One region of the Variovorax sp. P2_H12 genome, then DNA from elsewhere that is predicted to be linked to it. Evidence: predicted binding sites of a transcription regulator. Region 1 holds the regulator's gene; the other holds the start of a gene.

Region 1 (7,590 bases):
TCGGCGTGGCCGGGCGCTGGTACGTCGACGGCGACACGGCGGGCTCGCTCGAGCGCGCGCTCCAGGTGGTCGACTTCCTGATCGCCGAAGCCCGCAAGGGTTGAGCGGCCCGGTGACGCGCACGGTGGCGGCGCCTGTCGCCTGCCGTCGCCGCCACGATCTCGTCATTGAAGCCCGCTTCTGCGGGCTTTTTCGTCAAGGCCGCGCGAGGCGGCGTCCACGGGACGCATACAATCGCAGAGCAAGTTTCGTGCCTCTATGACATCGCTCTCCTCCTTCACCTCCATTTCTCCTCGTCGATTCGGTCGCGTGCTCTGCCTGGCGCTGGCGCTGGCCGGATGCGCGTCCTTGTCGCAGGCCGAGCAGGCCGACCGGAGCAAGCCGATGAACATCGAGGCCGACGCGATGCGCTATGACGACCTCAAGCAGACCAGCGTGTTCACCGGCAACGTGGTCGTGAACAAGGGCACGATCCAGATCCGGGGCACCCGCATCGACGTTCGCCAGGACCCCGAGGGCTACCAGTACGGCGTGGTCACGGCCGAACCCGGCAAATTGGCCTACTTCAAGCAGAAACGCAACGCCGGCACCGACGAGTGGATCGAGGGCGAGGGCGAAGTGATCGAGTACGACAGCCGCGCCGACAACGTGAAGTTCATCCGCCGCGCGGTCATGCGGCGCCTGATCGGCGCCACGGTGAGCGACGAGAGCAGCGGCCCGCTGATCGTCTACGACCAGAGCAACGACACCTTCACGGTCAACGGCTCCTCGCTGCCGCCGAACGCCGGCGTGGCGACACAGGCGAGCGGCCGCGTCAAGGCCATCCTGACGCCCAAGGCGGCCGCCCCGGCGCCCGGCAGCGGCGGTGCCAAGCCCGCGGCGACCCCGGCTCCGGGCAACAGCCTGCGTTCCACCACCACGCTCGGCGGAGAGTCCAAGAAGTGATCGAAACCGCCGGGTTGAATGGAAGCGATGGGCCGGTCAGCCGGCTGGAGGCGCGCAGCCTGCAGAAGAGCTATGGCAGCCGCACGGTCGTGAAGGATGTGTCGCTCGCCGTGCAGAAGGGCGAAGTGGTCGGGCTGCTGGGCCCCAACGGCGCGGGCAAGACCACCTCGTTCTACATGATCGTCGGGCTGGTGCGGGCCGATGCCGGAGAGATCTCGATCGACGGCGAGCCGATCGCCCACATGCCGATCCATCGTCGCGCGCGCATGGGCCTGAGCTACCTGCCGCAGGAGGCCTCGATCTTCCGCAAGTTGACGGTCGAGGAAAACGTGCGCGCAGTGCTCGAGCTGCAGAGCGAGCCCGACGACCACGGCCGGATGGTGCCGCTCAGCAAGGCGCACATCGACGAGCGGCTGGGCGAACTGCTGGCCGACCTGCGCGTCGACCACCTGCGCGATTCACCGGCGCTGTCGCTGTCCGGCGGCGAACGCCGCCGGGTCGAGATCGCGCGCGCCCTGGCGACGCAGCCGCGCTTCATCCTGCTGGACGAGCCCTTCGCCGGCATCGACCCGATCGCGGTGATCGAGATCCAGCGGATCATCAGTTTCCTGAAGGAGCGCGGCCTCGGCGTGCTCATCACCGACCACAACGTACGCGAGACGCTGGGCATCTGCGATCACGCGTTCATCATCAGCGACGGGCATGTGCTGGCACAAGGCACGCCTTCGGAGATCGTCGACAACGCCGAGGTGCGACGCGTGTACCTGGGCGAACATTTCCGGATGTAGGGGCCTTACTCGATGAAGCAGGGGCTTTCGCTTCGCGTCTCCCAGCATCTGGCGCTGACGCCGCAACTGCAGCAATCGATCCGGCTGCTGCAGCTGTCCACCCTCGAGCTGAGCCAGGAAGTCGAGCAGATGCTCGACGACAACCCTTTCCTCGAGCGGACGGCCGAAGAGGCGGCGCGCGAGGAGTTCGGGCTGGACGCCGCCGATGCGCCGGTGCGCGACGACGATCGGCAGGCCGAAGGCGATGGCGACTACGCTCCCGGCCCCGCGGCCGCTGCCACCGAGGTTGCGGTCGCGACACCCGAGGCCGAGACGGCGCCGCTCGACGCCGCCGACGGCGAGCCCGACTGGGAAGGCGACGGCACGGTCGACCTGGCACCCGACGACAGCGAATGGGGCGGCGATGCGCCCGCGCGCGCCAACAACCTCGGCGACGAACGCACCGACGCCACCGAACTGGCGCGCAGCCACGAAACGCTGCAGTCCTTCCTGCATCGGCAGGCACTGGGCCTGCGGCTCAGCGAGACCGACCGCGCCGCGCTGCGCTTCCTGATCGAGTCGCTCAACGACGACGGCTACCTCGAGGATTCGCTGCCGGCCCTGGCCTCGGGCCTGGCCGGCGACGACAACGACCAGTTCGACGACCTGGTGCATCACTTCCAGGTCGCGCTCGGCCTGCTGCAGAGCCTGGAGCCGGTGGGCGTCGGCGCCCGCAACCTCGGCGAGTGCCTGACGATCCAGCTGCGCGCCCTGGCGCACCCCGGCGAGGGTGCCGACGAGGCGCGGGTGCGCCAGACCGCGATCGCGGTCTGCAAGCAGCCGATGGAACTGCTCGCGCGGCGCGATTTCAAGCGGCTGGCGACGCTCGCGCGCAGCAACGAGGAAGAGGTGCGCGCCGCCCTGCAGCTGATCGCCCGGCTCGAGCCCAAGCCGGGCCGCCGCTTCGTCGACGTCGAGCGCAACGTGGTGGTGCCGGACGTGATCGTCACGCGCATCGGCAACGGCACCAGCACCAACATCAAGTTCCGCGTCATGCTGAACCCCGAGGTCATGCCGCGGCTGCGCGTGCACGACATCTATGCCGGCGCGCTCAAGCAGCACAAGGGCGAGGGCAGCCAGGCGCTCTCGCAGCGGTTGCAGGAGGCGCGCTGGTTCATCAAGAACATCCAGCAGCGCTTCGACACCATCCTGCGGGTGTCGAACGCGATCGTCGAGCGGCAGAAGAGCTTCTTCGTGCACGGCGAGCTGGCGATGCGCCCGCTGGTGCTGCGCGAGATCGCCGACGAACTCGGCCTGCACGAATCGACCATCAGCCGCGTGACCACCGCCAAGTACATGGCGACGCCTTACGGCACGTTCGAGCTCAAGTACTTCTTCGGCTCGGCGCTCGGCACCGAGACCGGCGGCAATGCCTCGAGCACCGCGGTGCGGGCGCTGATCAAGCAGTTCGTGAGCGCCGAGGACCTCAAGAAACCGCTGTCCGACAGCCAGATCTCCGAGATGCTCAAGGAGCAGGGCATCGAGTGCGCGCGCCGCACCGTCGCGAAGTACCGCGAGGCGCTGCGTATCGCTCCGGCCAATCTGCGCAAGGCGCTCTAGGGCGTGCTGGTGCGCGGGTGGCGGCTCGGTGCGGCACTGGCGGCGGCGGTGCTTCTGGCCAGCGGCTGCGCGATGCTGCCGGCCGATGTCGAGCGCCCGCCCTCGAGTGCAATCATGGCTTCGGGCGAGACCGCGCTGGGCCGGATCGCCAAGGCCTCGTCGCCCGATCCGGATCTGAGCGGTTTCCGGCTCATGCCCGGCGGCGACTTCGCGCTCGACACGCGGCTGCAGCTCGCGCGCCGCGCCGAGCGCACGCTCGACGTCCAGTACTACCAGATCGAGAACGACGACACCGGCCGCTACTTCCTGCGCACCCTGCGCGATGCGGCCCTGCGCGGCGTGCGCGTGCGGCTCCTGATGGACGACCTCTACACCTCGGGCGAGGACGACCTGTTGCTGGCGCTGGCCGCCACGCCGAACCTCGAGCTGCGGCTGTTCAACCCTTTCCCGGCCGGCCGCGGCAGCCTGCTGCAGCGCTTCTCGAGCTCGCTGTTCGACTTCGACCGCGTCAATCGCCGGATGCACAACAAGCTCTTCATCGCCGACGGCGCGATGGCGGTGGCAGGCGGGCGCAACATCGGCAGTCAGTACTTCACGCAGACCGCCGGCGCGAACTTCCTGGACATCGACACCTTCGTCGCCGGCGCCCTGGTGAAGCGCCTCGGCAGCCTGTTCGACCTGTACTGGAACAGCCCCTACGTGCGGCCGATCGGCAGCGTGGTCGCATCCTCGCTGCCGCGCGAGGAGCTGCAGCAGCGCTTCGATCAGGCCACCGGCCCCGCAACCACTGCGCCGCCGCGCCCGCCGGCACCGAACGACGTGCTGGGCTACGCGCCGCTGGGGCCGGAGCTGAAGGACGGCGCCCGGCTCGGCCTGATCTGGACCCTGGCCGAAGCCTATGCCGACTCGCCCGACCGCGTGGTCGGCAAGACCGCCTCCTATGGCGGGGTGCCGCTGCTCGACGTCGACAGCGTGCGCTACAACGTGATCGAGCAGATGCGGCGCTCGCGCGCCGAAGTCACGCTGGTGTCGCCCTACCTGATCCCGGGCCAGGCGGGGCTGGAGGTGATGCGCGAGGTCCGCGGGCGCGGGGTCCGGATCAGCGTCGTCACCAATTCGCTGGCGGCCACCGACGAGCCGCTGGTCCACACCGGCTACCGGCGCTACCGTCCCGACATGCTGCGGCTCGGCGTCGAGATCCACGAGCTGAGCTCGGCGCGCACCAAGCGCAGCGTGCGGCTGGGCCTGTTCGGCTCGCAGGTCGGCCGGCTGCATGCAAAGGCGGCGATCTTCGATCGCAGGGCGCTGTTCCTGGGCTCGATGAACTTCGATCCGCGCTCGGACACCCACAACACGGAGATCGGCCTGTTCATCGCCAGCCCCGAGATGGCGCAGCAGGTCCTGAAGCTGCTCGACGTGCTGAAGCAGCAGGGCGCCTACCGGGTGCGCTTCGCCGACGGCGGCGAAGCGCTCGAATGGGTCAGCCGCGAGGGCGAGGCCGAGGACGTGCTCACCGTGGAGCCCGACTCGGGCCTGTGGGACCGCGTGATGCTGGAACTGCTCGCGCCGCTGGCGCCGGAGAGCCTGCTGTAGCGCTACTGGATGTTGATGGCCTCGACCTGCACCAGCAGCCTCACCTTGTCCTCGAAGCCGAAGGCGAGCCCCCAGTTGATGCCCCACTGGCTGCGCTCCACCAAGGTCTCGAAGTCGCCGCCGCAGATCTGGCGATTGATGAGCGGACTCAGGTAGCAGTTGAAGCGGTTGGCCTTGAGCACCACGGGGCGGCTCTTGCCCATCAAGGTGAGCGTGCCGTTGACCTGCGTGACCTTGTCGCCGCTGAAGTCGATCTGGTCGGCGACGAAGCGGGCGGTCGGAAACTCCGCCACGTTGAAGAAGTCCTTGCTCAGCAGGTGCCGGTTGAGCAGGTCGACGCCGGTGTTGATTGAGCTGATGTCCATCGTGATGTCGATCTTGCCGGCGGTGCCCGAGGGGTCGATCTTGACCTGGCCGTCCTTGGTGCTGAAGCGGCCGCGGTTGGTGGTGGTGCCGTAGTGGCCCATCTCGTAGTTGACGAAGGTATGGGTCGGGTCGACCACGTAGCTCGCGCCCTTGGCAGGGCCGCCGGCCGGCTTGGCGGCCGCCTCGGGTGCCTGCTGGGCGCCGGCCAGTGCCGCCGCCGTCGCCAGCGCGGCGAGTGTGAGCAATTTCTTCATGGCGCGCTTTCGGATGAAGGTGGAAACATCGAAGGATTTCACAGCGGGCCGAGGCCGGTCAGCACCAGCTTGAAGCGCACCTGCACGTCGTCGGCCACCATCGACGTGTCGGTCCATTCGCCTTCGCCGATCCTGAAGGCGAGGCGCTGGATCGTAAGGCTTCCAGTCGCGGTCGACTGGCCATAGGACTGCAGGATCTCCACCGGCACGACCACGTCCCGGCTGCTGCCCTTGATGGTCAGCCGGCCGGCGACCTCGAAGCGGCCGCTGCCCAGCGCCTTGATGGCGCTGGAGTGGAATTCCGCCTTCGGGAAACGGTCGCTGTCGAACCAGGTGGGCCTAGGCAGCTCGGCATCGGTCTGCGGGATGCCCAGGCTGGCGCTGGCGACGTCGATCTGCAGCGCGACGCTGCCGTCTTCGGGCTTGCGCGGGTCGAGGGCAATCCGGGCATCGAACTTCCTGAACACGCCTTCCACCGGCACGCCCATCTGCTTGAACACGAAGGCGATCCGGCTCGGGGCCGGCAGCAGTTTCGCCGGTGCCGGCGGCTCGGCGGCGGCCGTGCCGGCGACGATCAGCGCCGCCGCGCACCACCCGCGGCAGGCCATGTCAAGGAGGGTCATGGGAGGCGTTTCCGGGGTGAAAGAGGCGACATGCGGTCGAGCAGGCCGTCGCGGTCGACGAAGTGGTGCTTGAGGGCGGCCGCGGCGTGGACCAGCGCCGCCGCGGCGAGGCCGAAGGCGCCGATCTTGTGCAGCGGCTTCAGCACCGCCTCGGCGAAATCCTTGTCGACCGGCACGAAGTCCGGCAACGGCAGCACGCCCAGCCACACGACGGGAAAGCCCAACGCGGAGCTGTAGGCCCAGCCCAGCAGCGGCACGGCGAAGAACAGCAGGTAGAGCAGCAGGTGCAGGCCGCGGTGCGCCACCCATTGCCAGCCCGGCATGGCCGCCCGGATGCGCGCCGGCAGGGACGGCGGCGGGTGGGACAGGCGCCACAGCAGGCGCACGGCCGACAGTGCCAGGATCGTGATGCCGGCCCACTTGTGCCAGTTGTAGAGCTTGAGGCGCAGCGGCGAGAGCGGCAGACCGGTCATCGACAGGCCGAGGCAGACGGAGCCGAGGATCATCAGCGCCAGCAGCCAGTGCAGGGCGATCGCCACCGGGCCGTAGCATGGGGCGTCGTTGGAATCGACCAAGGGTGTCGGCAGCGCGTCGGGCATGGCCGGAGCATAGGCGGTTCAGCGTTGCGCCTGCCGCAGCAGCGCATCATGCAGCATCGCGGGCTGGACGGGCTTGCGCAGCGCCTGCCAGCCGCGCTCGCGGGCCAGTTGCTGGGTGGCGTCGTCGATGTCGGCCGAGACCAGCGCGATGGCGAGAGAAGGTCGTCGGCGCTGCAGCTCGGTCGCCAGCGCGATGCCGTCGAGTTCGCCGGGCAACCGGATGTCGCACAGCGCGATGCCGAAGACGGCGAGGTCGGGCAGCGCGAGCGCCTCGGCGGCGCTGGTGCAGACTTCGGGCCGCGCGCCCCAGAGGCGCAGCAGCGCCGCGATGCTGTCGGCCACCACGAGGTTGTCCTCGACCACCAGCACGACCAGCCCGGGAGCGAGCCGCCGCGTCTGCGGCATCGGCGCGGGCTCGACGCCCGCGGCTGGCGAAGGCGCCAGCGGCACGCCCTGCGGCGCGGCCGGCAGCACGAAGGCGAACACCGACCCGCGTCCCGGCGCCGAGCGCAGCAAGATCTCGACGCCCAGCCGCAATGCCAGCCGACGCACGATCGCCAGGCCCAGGCCGTGGCCGCGCTGCAGGTTGCGCTCGATGTTGCCGATCTGCTCGAAGTCGCCGAACACGCGCTCCTGGGCCTCTGCAGCGATGCCGATGCCGGCGTCCCGGACCTCGATCCGCCAGGCCTCGCCGCGCCGGCGGCAGGCCAGCAGCACGCGGCCCCGGGGCGTGAACTTGAGCGCGTTGTCGACCAGGTTGCCGAGGATCCGGCGCAGCGCGACCGCATCGGTCCAGACCACGGCGGTCGCCGGGCAGCGCACC
Region 2 (7,590 bases), on a different contig from region 1:
CGGCCGAGGTCCGGCGTCCAGGTCGGCATCTGCGACAGCGGCAGGTAGCTCTGCACCGTGTGGGCCTCGCCCTGGCGCACGATGCGGCCGGCCCATTCGTCGAGCTCGCGCCGTCCCATGTGGTGGCCGAGCACCGCATCGAAGCTGGTGTGCGAGTCGAAGTCGGGGTAGGTGGACTTGATCGCGCAGTCGGCCAGCTGCGGCAGCACGGCTTCCATCGCGGCGCGTTCGCCGCACCACCAGGTGGGCAGGGCCGGCAGTCGCAGCTTCTCGCCGATCAGGCGGCGCGCCAGCGCGGGCAGGAAGCCCAGCAGCGCGGGCGATTCCAGGAAGGCCGAGCCGGGCATGTTGGCCACCAGCACGTTGCCGGCGCGGATCGCCTGCAGCAGGCCCGGCACGCCGAGCGTGGAATCGGGGCGCAGCTCGAGCGGGTCGAGGTACTGGTCGTCGAGCCGCTTGACCAGCCCGTGCACCGGCCTGAGGCCCTGCAGGGTCTTGAGGTACAGGCGCTGGTCGCGCACCGTGAGATCGCTGCCCTCGACCAGCGTGATGCCGAGGTAGCGCGCCAGGTAGGCATGCTCGAAGTAGGTCTCGTTGTAGGGGCCGGGCGTCAGCAGCGCGATGTGCGGCGGCTGGCCGGCCGGGCACATGCGCTGCAGGCCCTCCATCATCGCGTTGTAGGTGGCGGCCACGCGCTGCACCTGCAGGTTCTCGAAGGCCTGCGGGAACTGGCGTGCGATCGCGAGCCGGTTCTCGAGCAGGTAGCCCAGGCCGGAGGGCGCCTGCGTGCGCTGCGAGACCACCCACCAGTTGCCGTCGGGCCCGCGTGCGAGATCGAAGGCCGCGATGTGCAGCCAGGTGTCGCCGGGCGGGCGCACGCCGTGCATGGCCCGCAGGTAGCCCGGGTGGCCCTGGACCAGCGCAGGCGGCAGCAGCCCCTCGGCCAGCAGCTGCTGGGGCCCGTAGACGTCGGCCATCACCCGGTCGAGCACGTGCACGCGCTGCTGCACGCCGGCCTCGATCTGGGCCCAGCTCTCGGGCGAGACGATCAGCGGGAACAGGTCGAGCGACCAGGGCCGCTGCGGACCGTCGGCATCGGCGTAGACGTTGTAGGTGACGCCGTTGTCGCGGATCTGGCGCTCGAGGCTGACGGCGCGCCGCGGCAGGTCGTCGAAGCCGCCCGGACCCAGGTGCTCGAAGAAGTCGGCCCACGCTGGGGCCAGTGGCGTCTGTTCGTCCGGACCGGAATCGTCGTCGTCTTCGGCGACCGGCGCGGCAGGCGGGACGGACGAGGCTTCGTAGAGCGGCGCCGGCTGTGAAAAGGGTGAGGCGGGCGCAGCCGGACGCGATGCGTCCTGCGGCGTGGCGGCGCCGCGCAGCTCATCGAAATGGCCCGGCGCGGCCGGGGGAGCGATCGAGGCCGCGAGCGCAGCAGGCGCTTCCAGCGCCTGGGCGTCGAAGAGGGATTCGTTCTGTGGGTCCACGGTGGGATTGTTACTCGCCCCCAGGTTGCCCGCACTTCGTGTCGGGCGCCCACCCCCTGCCGGGGGCGATACCAGCGGCCCGGCAAAGCCGGTTCCGCGGTATCCCTGGCTTTAGCGTCTCAGGTCCAGCGTGAAGGGGAACTCGCGGCTGCCGGCCAGCTCGATGGTCGCCGGCGGCGTGCGCATCAGCCCCGGCGTGTGGCCCATGCGCGAGAAGCGCGAGTGGCGCCGGCTTTCGGCCTCGTAGGCGTTGACCGGGAAGGTGTCGTAGTTGCGGCCGCCCGGGTGCGCCACGAAGTACTGGCAACCGCCGAGCGAGCGCTTCATCCAGGTGTCGACGATGTCGAAGGTCAGGGGTGCATGCGCGCCGATGCTCGGATGCAGCGCCGAGGGCGGATTCCAGGCCTTGTAGCGGACGCCGGCCACGAACTCGCCGACGGTGCCGGTGGGCTGCAGCGGCAGCACACGGCCGTTGACGGTGATGACGTAGCGGCTTTCGTTGAGGCCGGTGACGCGCACCTCGATGCGTTCGAGCGACGAGTCGACATAGCGCACCGTGCCGCCGGCCGAGCCTTCCTCGCCCATCACGTGCCAGGGCTCGAGCGCGTTGCGCAGCGACAGCTCGACACCCATCGCCTGCACCTGGCCGACCAGCGGGAAGCGGAACTCGAAGTGCGGCGCGAACCAGTTCGGGTCGAAGGCGAAGCCGGCCTGCCGCATCTCGCTGATGACGTCGTCGAAGTCCATCCTGACGAAGGTCGGCAGCAGGAAGCGGTCGTGCAGCTCGGTGCCCCAGCGGGTGGCCGGCGCCTGGTAGGGGGCGTCCCAGAAGCGGGCGATGAAGGCGCGCAGCAGCAGTTGCTGCGCGATGCTCATGCGGGCATGCGGCGGCATCTCGAAGGCGCGCAGCTCGAGCAGGCCCAGGCGGCCGGTGCTGGAGTCGGGCGAGTAGAGCTTGTCGATGCAGAACTCGCTGCGGTGCGTGTTGCCGGTGACGTCGACCAGGATGTTGCGCAAGGTCCGGTCGACCAGCCAGGCCGGCATGTTCTGGCCGTGGATCTCGCGGTTGCGGGCGATTTCCTTGAGCGCGATCTCGAGCTCGTAGACCTGGTCGTTTCGGGCCTCGTCCACGCGCGGCGCCTGGCTGGTCGGGCCGATGAACATGCCCGAGAACAGGTAGCTCAGCGACGGATGGTTGTGCCAGTAGAGCAGCAGGCTGGCCAGCAGCTCGGGCCGGCGCAGGAAGGGGCTGTCGGTCGGAACCGCGCCGCCCATCACGAAGTGGTTGCCGCCGCCGGTGCCGGTGTGGCGGCCGTCGGTCATGAACTTCTCGGCCGACAGGCGGGTCTCGAACGCGGCGTTGTAGAGGAACTCGGTGTGCTCGACCAGCTCGCGCCAGTTGTGCGCGGGATGGATGTTGACTTCGATGACACCGGGATCGGGCGTGACCTGCAGCATCTTGAGGCGCGGATCGCGCGGCGGCGGATAGCCTTCCATCACGATCTTCACGCCGAGCAGCTCGGCCGTGGCTTCGATCGCGGCGACCAGGTCGAGGTAGTCCTCCAGCCGCGCCAGCGGCGGCATGAAGACGTAGAGCACGCCCGAGGCGCTGCCGACCTTTTCGGCCGCCGGTCCGTTGGCGCGGCGCGGGTCGCGCACCTCGACGCACAGCGCGCTGCGGGTGATCCAGTGGGCCGACTCGCCGCGCCGCGGCTGGCGCGGCGTGGTCGGGTCGATGGCGGCGTCTGCCGTCGGGTGGGGGCCGTCGCCCGGCGCCTGCCTGCGCAGCGCCGCCGGCGCCGCTTCGGGCGCACCGAAGGCATAGGGCACGGCGCCGCGATCGGCATCCGCGCCGGCCGGCAGGCCCGCGTAGCGTGCACGGTAGTCGGCCGATGCCGGCAGGCTGGCGCGCGGCGCGGTCGGGTCGCGCTCGATCAGGTAGGGGTAGTCGCCCTTGCTGGTCCAGGGCTGCGAATCGAGCGGCAGCCGGTAGCCCATGGGCGAATCGCCCGGGATCAGGTACATGCGGTCATCGCGCAGGAACCAGGGGCCGGTCTTCCAGCCCGGACCCGCGAGCGCGGGCGCATCGGTGTCGGCGTTGGCGGCCTCGATCGGCAGCATGTAGCCGATCACGGCGTCGAGCTTCTGCGTGAACACGCGTCGCAAACGGACGCGCTCCATCTCGTCGTCGAGCCTGGAGTCGAAGGGGTCGACGTTGACCGGCAGCCGGCGCTCGCGCCAGAGGTAGTAGTACACGTCCTCGTAGCCGGGCTGGATGTAGCGCTCGGTCAGGCCCAGGCGGTGCGAGAGCTCCGTGGTGAAGCGGCGCGCATCCTCGCTGGTGTAGTGCGTGGGCGTGCGCTCGTCGGCGAAGAGCGCCGGGTTGTGCCACAGCGTCTGGCCGTCGGCGCGCCAGAAGATCGACAGCGCCCAGCGCGGCAGCTGCTCGCCCGGGTACCACTTGCCCTGGCCGAAGTGCAGGAAGCCGCCCTTGCCGTATTCGGCCCGCAGCTTGTGCACCAGTTCGGTCGCATAGCCGCGCTTCGTGGGGCCGAGGGCGTCGGTGTTCCATTCGGCGGCGTCGCGGTCGCTGGTGGCCACATAGGTCGGCTCGCCGCCCATCGTGAGGCGCACGTCGCCGGCCGCGAGGCGCTTGTCGACCGCATCGCCCAGCGCCAGCACCTCGGCCCATTGCGCTTCGGTGTAGGGCTTGGTGACGCGTGGCGACTCGTGGATGCGCGTGACCTTCATCTCGTGGCCGAACGCGACCTCGGCTTCGTCGACCGCGCCCTCGATCGGCGCGGCGCTCGAGGGCGTCGGCGTGCAGGCCAGCGGGATGTGGCCTTCGCCGGCCAAGAGGCCCGAGGTGGCGTCGAGTCCGATCCAGCCCGCCCCGGGCAGGTAGACCTCGCACCAGGCATGCAGGTCGGTGAAGTCGACCGTGGTGCCGCTCGGGCCGTCGAGCGCCTTGACGTCGGGCGTGAGCTGGATCAGGTAGCCCGACACGAAGCGCGCCGCCAGGCCGCAGTGGCGCAGCAGCTGCACCAGCAGCCAGCCGGAGTCGCGGCAGGAGCCCGAGCCGTTGGTCAGCGTCTCCTCGGGCGTCTGCACGCCGGGCTCCATGCGGATCAGGTAGTTGACGTCCTGCTGCACCTGCTGGTTGATGCCGACCAGGAAGTCGATGGTGCGCTGTGCCTTGCGGTCGACCTTCTCGAGGTAGGCCTGCACCAGCGGCGTGGCCGCGTCGGCCACCAGGTAGGGCGCCAGCTCCTGCGCCTGCGCCTCGGTGTACTTGAAAGGGAAGTTCTCGGCCTGCGGCTCGAGGAAGAAATCGAAGGGGTTGTAGACCGCCATCTCGACCACGAGGTCGACCGTGACCTTGAACTCGCGCGTCTTCTCGGGGAACACCAGCCGCGCCTGGTAGTTCGCGAACGGGTCCTGCTGCCAGTTGACGAAGTGCTCTTCGGGCTCGACCCGCAGCGAGTACGAGATCACGTTGCTGCGGCAATGCGGCGCCGGACGCAGGCGGACCACCTGGGGGCCGAGTTGCACCGGACGGTCGTACTTGTAGTGGGTGACGTGGTGAAGGGCGGCGTGGATGGACATTGTTTCTCGGTGCGTCGAGGATGCCTCGGGGTGAGTCGCATACTAGCCGACACAGAAAGCAATTTGCGCGCCAAAGAAGCGCACAAGGGAGTGAGTTGCAGATGGAATCGGGAGTCGTCTCGTGACGGCCGGGCGGCGGACGCGCGCCCTGGCGGTCTTCGCCGCGATGGCGGGCTCGGTGCTCGGCGCTGCGCTGCAGCTGCAGCAGGCGGCGCTGTGGCACTGGGCGTTCTATGCGGGCCTGCTCACGCTGGCCGCGTGCGGCTGGCTGGGGCTCGGTGCGCTGCGCTGGCCGTCGGCGCTGTGGCTGCCGACGGCGCTGCTGCTGGGCGCGATGGCCGGTGGCGGCTCGGCGGGCTGGCGCGCCGCGGACTACGCGGCCGGCGCCCTGTCGCCGGCCGTCGAGGGACGCGATCTGCTGGTGGAGGGCCGGGTCGCGAGCATGCCCCAGCTTGGCGCCGGCGCGACCCGGTTCGCGTTCGAGCTCGAGTCGGCGCGCTGGGCCCKGGCGGCGGACGCCGGCGACGGCCCGCCGCCGCAGGTGCCATCGCGCGTCTCGCTGGGCTGGTACGACACGTCCACGGGCCCTTGGGCGCGTCCGGCCGAGGAGGCCGACAAGCCGGCGCCGCTGCACGCGGGCGAGCGGTGGCGCTTCGCGGTGCGGCTGCGGGCGCCGCACGGCAGCCTCAACCCGCATGGCTTCGACCATGAGCTTCGCCTGTGGGAGCAGGGCGAGCACGCGACCGGCCAGCTCCGCACCGGCGTCCGCGATCCCGCGCCGGAGCGCCTGGGCTCGACCTGGCGCCATCCGGTCGAGCGCTTGCGCGAATCGGTGCGCGATGCCGCTTTCGAGCGTATCGACGACCCGCGCCGGGCCGGCGTGGTCGCGGCGCTGGTCACGGGCGACCAGAACGCGATCGAGCGCACCGACTGGGACGTCTTCCGTGCCACCGGTGTCGCCCACCTGATGTCGATCTCCGGCCTCCACATCACGATGTTCGCCTGGCTCGCCACCGCGCTCGTCGGCGCCCTGTGGCGCCGCAGCGGCCGCCTGATGCTGCACTGGCCGGCGCAGCATGGCGCGCTGGTCGGGGGCGTGCTGCTGGCCGCGCTCTATGCGGTGTTCAGCGGCTGGGGCGTGCCTTCGCAGCGCACCGTGCTGATGCTCACCGCCATCGGGTTGCTTCGCCTCACGGGCCGGCGCTGGCCCTGGCCCTTCGTCTGGCTCTTCGCCTGCGCCGTCGTGGTCGCGGCCGACCCCTGGGCCCTGATGCAGGCGGGCTTCTGGCTGAGCTTCGTCGCCGTGGGCGTGCTGTTCGCCTCCGACGGCGCGGCGCCCGCCGTCGCGCCGGCAGGCCTCGCCGGGCGCCTGCTGCGCCTGCTGCGCGAGCAATGGGTCGTGACGCTGGCGCTGACGCCGCTCACGCTGCTGCTGTTCCAGCAGGTCTCGGCCGTCGGCCTGCTGGCCAATGCGGTTGCGATTCCCTGGGTCACGCTGGTCGTGACGCCGCTGGCGATGCTCGGCGTCGTTGCCGCACCGTTGTGGCATGCCGCCGCGTGGTCGGTGCAGGCCCTGTCGTGGGTGCTGGAGTGGCTCGCCGGCCTGCCGTTCGCGGCCTTGTCGATGCCGGCGCCGCCGCTCTGGATGGCGGTGGCGGGCGTTCTGGGCGGCACCTTGCTGGCGATGCGGCTGCCGGGGTCGCTGCGCCTGCTCGGGGTGCCGCTGCTGCTGCCGGCGCTGCTGTGGCAGGCGCCGCGGCCCGCCGCGGGCGAATTCGAACTGCTCGCGGCCGACATCGGGCAGGGCAACGCCGTGCTGGTGCGCACCGCCACGCACAGCCTGCTGTACGACACGGGCCCGCGCTACGGCCCCGACAGCGACGCCGGCCAGCGGGTGCTGGTGCCGCTGCTGCGGGCGCTCGGCGAGCGGCTGGATGCCGTCGTGCTGAGCCATCGCGACAGCGACCACGTGGGCGGCGCGCCCGCGGTGCTGGCGGCGCAGCCGCAGGCGACGCTGCTGAGTTCGATCGAGGCCGAGCACCCGCTGCAGGCCGTGCGGCCGGCTCGGCGCTGCGAGGCCGGCCAGCGCTGGCACTGGGATGGCGTCGATTTCGAGGTCCTGCATCCGCAGGGCGACGATTACGCCGCCTTCGTCAAGCCCAGGCCCAACGCCATCTCGTGCGTGCTGCGCATCGGCAACGGCCGCGCGACCGCCCTGCTGGCCGGCGACATCGAGCGCCTGCAGGAGGCGGCGCTGGTGGCGCGCACGCCGGACCTGCGCGCCGATGTGCTGCTGGCGCCGCACCATGGGAGCAAGACCTCGTCGACCGCGCTGCTGCTCGACGCGGTGCGGCCGCGCATCGCGCTGGTCCAGGCCGGCTACCGCAACCGCTTCGGGCACCCGGCCGCGCAGGTGGTGGCGCGCTATCGAGAGCGCGGGATCGCGCTGGCCGAGTCGCCGCGCTGCGGCGCTGCGACCTGGACCAGCACGCGGCCGGAG

What was found. The regulator sigma-54, encoded in region 1, starts transcription at its own class of promoters, with help from an activator protein. The targets are predictions, from matches to a motif close to TGGCANGNAANCTGCTTT.
Region 2: AC1DYK_RS07645 (transglutaminase family protein) is a predicted target of sigma-54. The motif match lies at 5,146-5,163, and genes of this name have one in related genera.

What each region holds. Positions count from the first base shown of each region.
Region 1 is NZ_JBFUFO010000084.1:1,940-9,529, reverse strand. It holds gene AC1DYK_RS35050 (thiol:disulfide interchange protein DsbA/DsbL) at 1-104, shown strand, start outside; gene lptA (lipopolysaccharide transport periplasmic protein LptA) at 259-945, shown strand; gene lptB (LPS export ABC transporter ATP-binding protein) at 942-1,733, shown strand; gene AC1DYK_RS35035 (RNA polymerase factor sigma-54) at 1,746-3,332, shown strand; gene AC1DYK_RS35030 (phospholipase D family protein) at 3,405-4,925, shown strand; gene AC1DYK_RS35025 (YceI family protein) at 4,928-5,545, opposite strand; gene AC1DYK_RS35020 (YceI family protein) at 5,584-6,168, opposite strand; gene AC1DYK_RS35015 (cytochrome b) at 6,165-6,767, opposite strand; gene AC1DYK_RS35010 (sensor histidine kinase) at 6,786-7,590, opposite strand, start outside.
Region 2 is NZ_JBFUFO010000008.1:160,808-168,397, forward strand. It holds gene AC1DYK_RS07640 (circularly permuted type 2 ATP-grasp protein) at 1-1,508, opposite strand, end outside; gene AC1DYK_RS07645 (transglutaminase family protein) at 1,596-5,090, opposite strand; gene AC1DYK_RS07650 (DNA internalization-related competence protein ComEC/Rec2) at 5,257-7,590, shown strand, end outside.